One region of the Streptomyces sp. AF1A genome, then DNA from elsewhere that is predicted to be linked to it. Evidence: riboswitches for the same ligand, from Rfam matches in the RefSeq annotation. Region 1 holds a riboswitch; each other region holds the start of a gene.

The links. Region 1 has a riboswitch for thiamine pyrophosphate ahead of thiO (glycine oxidase ThiO). Riboswitches for the same ligand answer to the same signal wherever they lie in the genome.
Region 2: it holds a riboswitch for thiamine pyrophosphate, as region 1 does, so the genes downstream of both, ACLU3S_RS29485 (thiamine ABC transporter substrate binding subunit) here and thiO (glycine oxidase ThiO) in region 1, are expected to answer to the same signal.
Region 3: it holds a riboswitch for thiamine pyrophosphate, as region 1 does, so the genes downstream of both, thiC (phosphomethylpyrimidine synthase ThiC) here and thiO (glycine oxidase ThiO) in region 1, are expected to answer to the same signal.

What each region holds. Positions count from the first base shown of each region.
Region 1 covers NZ_JBLEBI010000087.1:10,870-14,135, reverse strand. The annotation lists gene ACLU3S_RS22180 (NAD(P)/FAD-dependent oxidoreductase) at 1-1,022, opposite strand, end outside; gene ACLU3S_RS22175 (hypothetical protein) at 1,055-1,405, opposite strand; TPP riboswitch at 1,458-1,569, shown strand; gene thiO (glycine oxidase ThiO) at 1,567-2,727, shown strand; gene thiS (sulfur carrier protein ThiS) at 2,724-2,936, shown strand; gene ACLU3S_RS22160 (thiazole synthase) at 2,940-3,266, shown strand, end outside.
Region 2 covers NZ_JBLEBI010000160.1:7,569-10,834, forward strand. The annotation lists gene rlmN (23S rRNA (adenine(2503)-C(2))-methyltransferase RlmN) at 1-1,064, shown strand, start outside; TPP riboswitch at 1,088-1,195, shown strand; gene ACLU3S_RS29485 (thiamine ABC transporter substrate binding subunit) at 1,324-2,355, shown strand; gene ACLU3S_RS29490 (ABC transporter permease) at 2,373-3,266, shown strand, end outside.
Region 3 covers NZ_JBLEBI010000008.1:33,027-36,292, forward strand. The annotation lists gene thiC (phosphomethylpyrimidine synthase ThiC) at 85-1,887, opposite strand; TPP riboswitch at 1,880-2,057, opposite strand; gene ACLU3S_RS04410 (hypothetical protein) at 2,288-2,449, shown strand; gene ACLU3S_RS04415 (SsgA family sporulation/cell division regulator) at 2,563-3,000, opposite strand; gene ACLU3S_RS04420 (IclR family transcriptional regulator) at 3,101-3,266, opposite strand, start outside.

The sequences.
Region 1 (3,266 bases):
GCGTGGTGGCCCGCGTACTGCACGAAACGGCCGAACTGCTCGGACCAGAAGTACGGCACCGGGTCGTAGACGGCCGCGGTCTCGCCGAGGATGTGCGCGGCGACCGTGCGCGGGCCCTGCAGGGCGTTGTCCCAGTGGTGGACGAGCAGCCGCTCGTCGTAGCGCGCCGAGGGGAAGGACGCGCAGTCGCCGACGGCGTACACGTCCGGCACGGAGGCCCGCAGGTGGGCGTCCGCGACGATCTCGCCGCGCGCGCCCAGTTCGATGCCGGAGCCGGCCAGCCACGCGGTGGCGGGGCGGGCGCCGATGCCGACGACGACCGCGCCCGCGGGCAGCCGCGTGCCGTCGGCGAGGACGACCGCGCCGGGCTCGACGCGCTCCACGCGCGCGTGGGTGCGCAGTTCGGCGCCCGCGTCGGCGTACCAGGCGGCCATCGGGGCGGCGACCTCGGCGGGCAGGGAACCGGGGAGCGGCCGGTCGGCGGCCTCCACGACGGTCACCGCGCACCCCGCCTCCCGGGCGGCGGTGGCGAACTCGGCGCCGATCCAGCCCGCGCCGACGACCACGATGTCGTGCTGCCGGCTCAGCACCGGCCGCAGCCGTTCGGCGTCGTCCAGGGTGCGCAGCAGGTGCACCCCGGGCACGCCCTCGGTGCCGGGCAGCGTGATCGGCTCGGCGCCGGTGGCGAGGACCAGGACGTCGTACGGGACCGGCCCCGCCTCGGTGTCCAGCTCGTGCTCGGCGGGCCGCACGCCCTGCGCCTCGCAGCCGAGCCGGAGGTCGACGCCCAGCGAGTCGAAGTCCACGTCGAAGGCGGAGTCCTCGGCCTTGCCGAGCAGCACGGCCTTCGACAGCGGCGGGCGGTCGTACGGCTGGTGCGGCTCGGCGCCGATGACGGTCACGCCGCCCTTGAAGCCCTGCTCCCGCAGGGCGACCGCGGTCTGCACCCCGGCCATGCCCGCACCGACGACGACCACGCGCCGCACCGGGGACGTGCCCTCGTGCGCTGTCTGCTCCCTCATCCGATCACGATAAACAACTGACGAACTGTCAGTCAGCGGGCGGGTGCGGTGACCTCTTCCACAACGCTCGTGCCGGAGCCCGGCTGCGACTCCCACTCCCAGGTCTCCTCGAGCCGCACCCGCCCGTCGGGCAGCTCCACGACCGTGGACACGCAGTGCCCGGAGGCGGTCCTCCCGTCGGTCCTGAGCTGCACGTACCGGAAGTCCACCCGGTCCCCCTCGCGGGTGCCCACCAGATGGCCGCGCACGACGTCGCCACCGGCGTACTCGGCCCACACCTCGCCGTCCTTCTCGTGGTACGCGAACCGGGTCCGGGTACCCACCTGACCTGGCGCTTGGTCCGAGACGGGGGCGAGGATCAGTCCGTCCAGCGAGCGGGCCACGGCGGAGGGCTCCTTACGGGTGACGAGTACGGCGGGCTAGGGTAACCCCCGTACAAGCACTCGCGGGAGCCCGGACGCACCGGGCTGAGAGGGAGGCTGGCGGCCTCCGACCGTACGAACCTGATCCGGGTCATGCCGGCGAAGGGAGGGGCTGGACGCCCATGTCGTCACGTACGTCCGACGTCCTCGTCATCGGGGGCGGGATCATCGGCCTGGTCACGGCCTGGCGCGCCGCGCAGCGCGGGCTCGCGACGGCCGTGGTCGACCCCGCGCCAGGGGGCGGGGCCGCGCAGGTCGCGGCCGGGATGCTGGCCGCGGTCACCGAACTGCACTACGGCGAGGAGACCCTGCTCGCCCTCAACCTGGAGTCGGCCCGCCGCTACCCCGGTTTCGCGGCCGAGCTGACCGAGCTGACCGGCCACGGCCTCGGCTACCGCCGCTGCGGCACGCTCGCGGTCGCGCTGGACGCCGACGACCGCGCCCACCTCCGGGAGCTGCACGCCCTGCAGCAGCGCTCGGGCCTCGCATCGGAGTGGCTGTCGGGGCGGGAGTGCCGCCGCCTGGAGCCGATGCTGGCACCCGGCGTGCGCGGCGGGCTGCGCGTCGACGGCGACCACCAGATCGACCCGCGGCGGCTGGCCGCGGCCCTGGTGGCCGCGTGCGAGCGGGCCGGGGTGGCGTTCCACCGGGCCTGGGCAAAGCGGCTGGACGTGGTCGGGGACCGGGCCGCGGGGGTCACCACCGCGGACGGCACCGCGCTGCGCGCCGGGCAGGTGGTGCTGGCGGCCGGCAGCCTGAGCGGGCGGCTCCCGGGCGTGCCGGACGAGCTGCTGCCGCCGGTGCGGCCGGTGAAGGGCCAGGTGCTGCGGCTGACCGTGCCGCGGCGGTTCGCGCCGTTCCTGAGCCGGACCGTGCGGGCCGTGGTCCGCGGCAGCCAGGTCTACCTGGTGCCCCGCGAGGACGGCGAGCTGGTCGTCGGGGCCACCAGCGAGGAGCTGGGCTGGGACACGACGGTCACCGCGGGCGGCGTGTACGAGCTGCTGCGCGACGCGCACGAGCTGGTGCCGGGCATCACCGAGCTGCCGCTCACCGAGACCCGCGCCGGGCTGCGCCCCGGCTCCCCCGACAACGCGCCGCTGCTCGGCCCGTCCGGGCTCGACGGGCTGCTGCTGGCCACCGGGCACCACCGCAACGGGGTGCTGCTCACGCCGGTCACCGGGGACGTGCTGGCGCACGCCCTCGTCACCGGCGAACTCCCCGATGAAGCCCGTCCGTTCACGCCCAAGCGCTTCGGCGCCGTCCGCTCGGAGCAGCCCGCATGACCGCCTCCGTCACCATCTCCGTCAACGGCGAGCGCCGCCAGGTCTCCCCGGGCACCGCGCTCGACACCGTCGTACGTTCACTGGTCGCGGCGCCCTCCGGGGTGGCGGCCGCCGTCAACGAGACCGTCGTCCCGCGCGCGCAGTGGCCGGCCACGGCGCTGGCCGAGGGCGACCGGGTCGAGGTTCTCACCGCCGTCCAGGGAGGCTGAGCCATGGCCGACGATCCCTTCGTCCTCGGCGGGGTGTCCTTCGGGTCCCGGCTGATCATGGGCACGGGCGGGGCGCCCAGCCTGGACGTGCTGGAGCGGGCGCTGGTCGCCTCGGGCACGGAGCTGACGACGGTCGCGATGCGGCGGGTTGACCCGTCCGTGCACGGTTCGGTGCTGTCGGTGCTGCGGAAACTGGGCATCCGGGTGCTGCCGAACACGGCGGGCTGCTTCACCGCCGGGGAGGCCGTGCTCACCGCCCGGCTGGCCAGGGAGGCGCTCGGCACGGACCTGGTCAAGCTGGAGGTCATCGCCGACGAGCGGACGCTGCTG
Region 2 (3,266 bases), on a different contig from region 1:
CCAAGAAGCCGCCGCGGCATCTTGCCGATCTCACGCCTGCCGAGCGCAAGGACGCGGTGGCCGAGATCGGTGAGAAGCCGTTCCGTGCCAAGCAGCTCTCGCAGCACTACTTCGCGCGGTACGCGCACGGACCGGAGCACTGGACCGACATCCCGGCCGGCTCCCGGGAGAAGCTGCGCGAGGCGCTGCTCCCCGAGCTCATGACGGTCGTCCGGCATCTGTCGACCGACCAGGGGACGACCCGCAAGACGCTGTGGCGGCTGTTCGACGGGACACTCGTCGAGTCCGTGCTGATGCGCTACCCGGACCGGGTGACCATGTGCATCAGCTCACAGGCCGGGTGTGGGATGAACTGTCCGTTCTGCGCCACCGGGCAGGCGGGACTGGACCGGAACCTGTCCACCGCGGAGATCGTCCACCAGATCGTCGACGGGATGCGGGCGCTGCGGGACGGGGAGGTGCCCGGCGGGCCGGCCCGGCTGTCCAACATCGTCTTCATGGGCATGGGTGAGCCGCTGGCCAACTACAAGCGGGTCGTGGGGGCCATCCGTGCGCTGACCGACCCGGCGCCGGACGGGCTCGGGCTCTCGCAGCGCGGGATCACCGTCTCGACCGTCGGCCTGGTGCCCGCCATCCACCGGTTCGCCGACGAGGGCTTCAAGTGCCGGCTCGCGATCTCCCTGCACGCCCCCGACGACGAGCTGCGCGACACCCTCGTCCCCGTCAACACCCGCTGGAAGGTGCGCGAGGTGCTGGACGCCGGGTTCGAGTACGCCGCGAAGTCCGGGCGCCGGCTGTCCATCGAGTACGCCATGATCCGGGACATCAACGACCAGGCATGGCGCGGCGACCGGCTCGGCCGGCTGCTCAGGGGCAAGCCCGTGCACGTCAACCTCATCCCGCTGAACCCGACTCCGGGCTCCCGGTGGACCGCCTCACGGCCCGAGGACGAGAAGGCCTTCGTGGCGGCCATCGAGGCGCACGGGGTACCGGTCACCATCCGGGACACCCGGGGCCAGGAGATCGACGGGGCCTGTGGTCAGCTGGCGGCCACCGAGCGGTAATCTGACGACGTCCATACAACTCCATATTCCGACAGGGGAGCGCCACAGCGCTGAGAGTGCGGCAACCGGGCCGCAGACCCTCTGAACCTCGCCCAGGTCATTCTGGGTAGGAAGTTCGGTCATCACTCGAGCTGTTGCGCCCTGCCCGGGCTCCCGCGCGGGAGCCCGGGCAGGGCCGCGTCTCTTCCTGGCCAACCCCAGGAGGACTTCGTTGAGCATCACCACAAGGCGGCTGGCGGCCGTGGCCGTCGCCCTGGGCATGGTCACCCTCGCCGCATGCGGATCGTCCGGCAGCCACGCCTCCGGCGACTCCAAGACCGTGACCCTCGTCAGCCACGACTCGTGGGCCGCCTCCAAGAGCGTCATCAAGGACTTCGAGAGGCAGTCCGGGTACAAGGTCAGAAACCTGCGGGACGGCGACGCGGGACAGGCCGTCAACAAGGCCATCCTGACCAAGGACAACCCCCAGGGCGACGTCTTCTTCGGCGTCGACAACACGCTGCTGTCCCGGGCCCTCGACAACGGGCTGTTCCAGCCGTACACCGCCAAGGGACTCGGCACGGTCGGCGCCCAGTACCAACTCGACAAGGACAGGCACCGGGTCACGCCGATCGACTACGGCGACATATGCGTCAACTACGACAAGAAGTACTTCGCCGACCACCGTCTCGCCCCGCCGCAGTCCTTCGCCGACCTGGCCAGGCCCGAGTACAAGAACCTGCTCGTCACCGAGAACGCGGCCACCTCCTCGCCCGGCCTCGGCTTCCTGCTCGGCAGCGCCGCGCAGTTCGGCGACAACAGCTGGCAGGACTACTGGAAGAAGCTGAAGGCCAACGGCGTGAAGGTCGTCGACGGCTGGGACCAGGCCTACTACCAGGAGTTCTCCGGCTCGTCGGAGGGGAAGAAGGCCGGTGGCGACCGGCCGCTGGTCGTGTCGTACGCCTCCTCCCCGCCCGCCGAGGTGATCTACGCCAAGAAGCGGCCCAGCACCGCCCCGACCGGCGTGGCCACCGGCACCTGCTTCCGGCAGATCGAGTTCGCCGGGGTGCTGAGCAACGCGAAGAACCCCAAGGGCGCCAAGGCCTTCATCGACTTCCTGCTGACCAAGGAGTTCCAGGAGGACATGCCGCTCAAGATGTTCGTCTACCCGGTGGTGAAGGGGGCCGCCGTGCCCGCCGACTTCACCAAGTACGGCCCGGCCGCCCAGCACCCCGAGACCATGGCCCCCGACAAGATCGCCGCCAACCGTGATCAGTGGGTCAAGACGTGGACCTCGCTCGTACTGAAGTAGCTCCCCGCCGACGGGACATGCGCGGGAGCGCGACGCGGCTCGGGCTGCTGGCCCTGCCCGTCGCGTTCTTCGCCGTGTTCTTCGCCTGGCCGGTGGCCGCGATCGTGGCCCGCGGGCTGAAGACCGACGGCGCCTGGCATCCCGGGCGGATCGCGGACGTGCTCACGCAGCCGGACATCCGGCACGTGCTGTGGTTCACCACCTGGCAGGCGCTCGCCTCCACCGCGCTGACCCTGCTGCTCGCCCTGCCCGCCGCCCACGTCTTCGCCCGGCTCGACTTCCCGGGCAAGCAGGTGCTGCGCGCCGTCGTCACCGTGCCGTTCGTGCTGCCGACCGTCGTCGCCGGCAGCGCGTTCCTCGCGCTGGTCGGGCACGGCGGGCTGCTCGACCGGCTGTGGGGCGTACGGCTGGACACCACGGTGTGGGCCATCCTGCTGGCCCATGTCTTCTTCAACTACGCCGTCGTCGTGCGGACGGTGGGCGGGCTGTGGGCCCAGCTCGACCCCCGGCAGGAGGAGGCCGCGCGCATGCTGGGCGCATCGCCCCTCCAGGCGTGGCGGAAGGTCACCCTCCCGGCCCTGGCGCCCGCCGTGGCCGCCGCCGCGCTGATGGTGTTCCTGTTCACCTTCACCTCCTTCGGCGTCGTCCAGATCCTCGGCGGGCCCACGTTCTCCACCATCGAAGTGGAGATCTACCGGCAGACCTCGGAGGTCTTCGACCTGCCCACGGCCGCCGTCCTCACCCTCGTCCAGTTCGTCGCGGTCGGCGCCGTCCTCGCCGTGCACGCGTGGACGGTACGGCGCCGGGAGACCGCCCTGCGCCTCGTCGCCCCGAACGTCACCGCCCGGCGTCCGCGCGGCGCCGGGCAGTGGGCGCTGCTCGCCGGCGTCCTCGGCACCGTCGCACTGCTG
Region 3 (3,266 bases), on a different contig from region 1:
CCCCTGCCGCGGCCGAGGACGAGGCGGTCCGCGCACCGACCAGCCTCGGGCTGTTCGGCAGCGCGAGACCGCCCCTGGTGCGCCTCAGTCCGCGATCGGCAGGTAGACCCGGTTGCCCGCCTCGGCGAACTCCCTCGACTTCTGGAGCATCCCCTCGGCGATCTCCTCCGCCGACGCTCCCTCAGCCGCGTCACCACCGAACCGCTCCGTGATGCTGTGGCTGATCTTCATACTGCAGAACTTCGGTCCGCACATGGAGCAGAAGTGGGCCGTCTTGGCGGGCTCGGCCGGCAGGGTCTCGTCGTGGAACTCCCGTGCCGTGTCCGGGTCCAGAGCGAGGTTGAACTGGTCCTCCCACCGGAACTCGAAGCGGGCGTCGGACAGGGCGTCGTCCCACTCCTGTGCGCCCGGGTGCCCCTTGGCGAGGTCGGCCGCATGAGCAGCGATCTTGTAGGTGATGACGCCGGTCTTGACGTCGTCCCGGTTGGGCAGGCCCAGGTGCTCCTTGGGCGTGACGTAGCAGAGCATCGCCGTGCCCCACCAGGCGATCATCGCGGCGCCGATGCCGGAGGTGATGTGGTCGTACGCCGGCGCGACATCCGTGGTCAGCGGGCCGAGCGTATAGAACGGAGCCTCATCGCAGATCTCCTGCTGAAGGTCGATGTTCTCCTTGATCTTGTGCATCGGGACGTGACCGGGGCCCTCGATCATCGTCTGTACGTGGAAACGCCTGGCGATCCGGTTGAGTTCCCCGAGCGTCCGCAACTCCGCGAACTGCGCCTCGTCGTTGGCGTCCGCGATCGAGCCGGGGCGCAGACCGTCGCCCAGCGAGTACGTGACGTCGTAGGCGGCGAGGATCTCGCACAGCTCCTCGAAGTTCTCGTACAGGAACGACTCCTTGTGGTGCGCCAGGCACCACGCGGCCATGATCGAGCCGCCACGCGAGACGATGCCGGTCTTGCGGTTCGCCGTGAGCGGGACGAACGGCAGGCGCACGCCCGCGTGGACCGTCATGTAGTCCACGCCCTGCTCGGCCTGCTCGATGACGGTGTCCTTGTAGATCTCCCACGTCAGTTCCTCGGCCTTGCCGTCGACCTTCTCCAGGGCCTGGTAGAGCGGCACGGTGCCGATGGGGACGGGGGAGTTGCGCAGCACCCACTCGCGGGTGGTGTGGATGTTGCGGCCGGTGGACAGGTCCATGACCGTGTCGGCGCCCCAGCGGGTCGCCCAGGTCATCTTCTCGACCTCCTCCTCGATGGAGGACGTCACCGCGGAATTGCCGATGTTGGCGTTGACCTTCACCAGGAACCGCTTGCCGATGATCATCGGCTCGATCTCCGGGTGGTTGACGTTGGCGGGCAGCACCGCCCGACCCGCCGCGATCTCCTCGCGGACCACCTCGGGGGAAACGTTCTCCCGGATGGCCACGAACTCCATCTCGGGAGTGATCTCGCCCCGGCGCGCGTACGCGAGCTGCGTGACGGCCTGGCCGCCCCGGCCCCGCCGCGGCTGGCGCGGGCGTCCCGGGAAGACCGCGTCGAGGTTGCGCAGTCCCCCGCGCGGCGAGGTGTGCTTGATGCCGTCGTCCTCGGGACGGACGGGACGGCCCGCGTACTCCTCGGTGTCGCCGCGGGCGATGACCCAGTTCTCCCGCAGCGGCGGCAGGCCCCTGCGGACGTCGGTGTCGACGAGTGGATCGGTGTACGGGCCCGACGTGTCGTACAGCGTGACCGACTGCCCGTTGGTGAGGTGCACCTGACGGACCGGCACACGCACGTCGGGGCGTGAGCCCTCGACGTACGCCTTGTGCCAGCCGATGGACTTCCCGGCCTCCCGCGACGTGTCGTCCTGAACGGAGGCAGGTGTGCGTGCGTCCTTGTTGGTCATGAGACCTACTCCCTACGCCGGCATTACCCGGTAACAGGTTCGGCGGTCGACGCAGCGGTTTCCGTCTGCCGACGCTTCCCGCGGAACATCCCGTGTTCCACGTGAAACATCACATGTACGGAGGTCAGCGCCCTCTCAGCCCGGTGCTCCGAGCTCCCGCGTGTGCAAAGGTGCTCCCACGCTAGCGTCATATACAGCGCGGTGAACAGTGGGCCTCCGCCCTTCTTGCCAGGATCGAGCGTGCCCGGGATGGAGCAGTACCCGTATCAACCGCCCGAGCCTCGCCGCCGAGACGGCTCGGGACAGGAGGGCGGATACGCGCCCACGACGGCCGTGCGGCCGTCCCCGGCCAGCCCCGGGGACACCCTCAGGCGGTCCCGGCCGACCACGACGCGAGATCGTGCGCACGCTGGCCGGCTCCTTCGGCCTGGTCGCCTCGGTCGCGGTCACGACCGCGCTCGCCGCGCTGGTGGTGGCGGCCGACCGGCCCGGACGCGCCGGCGCCGGCCGGTGCACAGTCCCCGCCGGCACGCGGCGGCCGGGGCGACGCCGGAAGCGGTGAGGCCGGGGCCGCCCGCAAGCACCGATTCCTGGACTTCCGGTTCCCCGCGCAGAAGCGTTCCTGCACAGTTCCGTACGGCACGGCACAGCGTCCGTCGCCCGGACCGCGACCGCTCAGCCGGCGCTCTGCTCCTCGGCGAGGATGCGGTCCAGGGCTTCCTCGAGATGGGCGTCGAAATCGGCCAGGGCGCCTTCCTGGCCGAGCGGCACCAGCTTGTCCGTACGATCGAGGAAGGCCACGAGCGGCGGCGTCGACGAGCGGAACAGGGCGTAATCGCTGCCGACCTGAAGCCGGATCAGCACCTCACCCAGCACCTCGGTATCGACCGGTGCGATGCGCACATCCCCCTCCCCGCACGGGCGCCCGACCCCGTCGATGAGCAGTTCGCGCCCGAAGACCCAGGTGACCGGGGCGTCACCGGGCAGATGGAAGGTGAGCCGCACGGCATAGGGATCACCTGTCTCGTAGCGCAGCTCCACCGGAATGCGGAAGGAGAGCTCCTCCGAGACGAGAAAGCTCATCATGACCTCTGCCTGTACGGACTCTCGCATCGCCTACCCCGTCGTATGACGTCGACTGGCCGGGACTGATCCCTATGACCGTGGGTCAAATCTTGCTGAACGTACACAGCAGATCACAAGGAGTGAGTTTTCAGATACTGATAGAGAGCGTCAGGGAGCCGATGTGGCGCCCGATCTCCGCCTGCAACCGGTGGGCCGCGGGCAACAGCCGGTCGGCCTGGTGGGCGGGCAGCGAAATGGCCACGGTGGCCGCGGTGGTGCCGACCGTGATCGGAACGGCTGCGCAGACCGTGCCG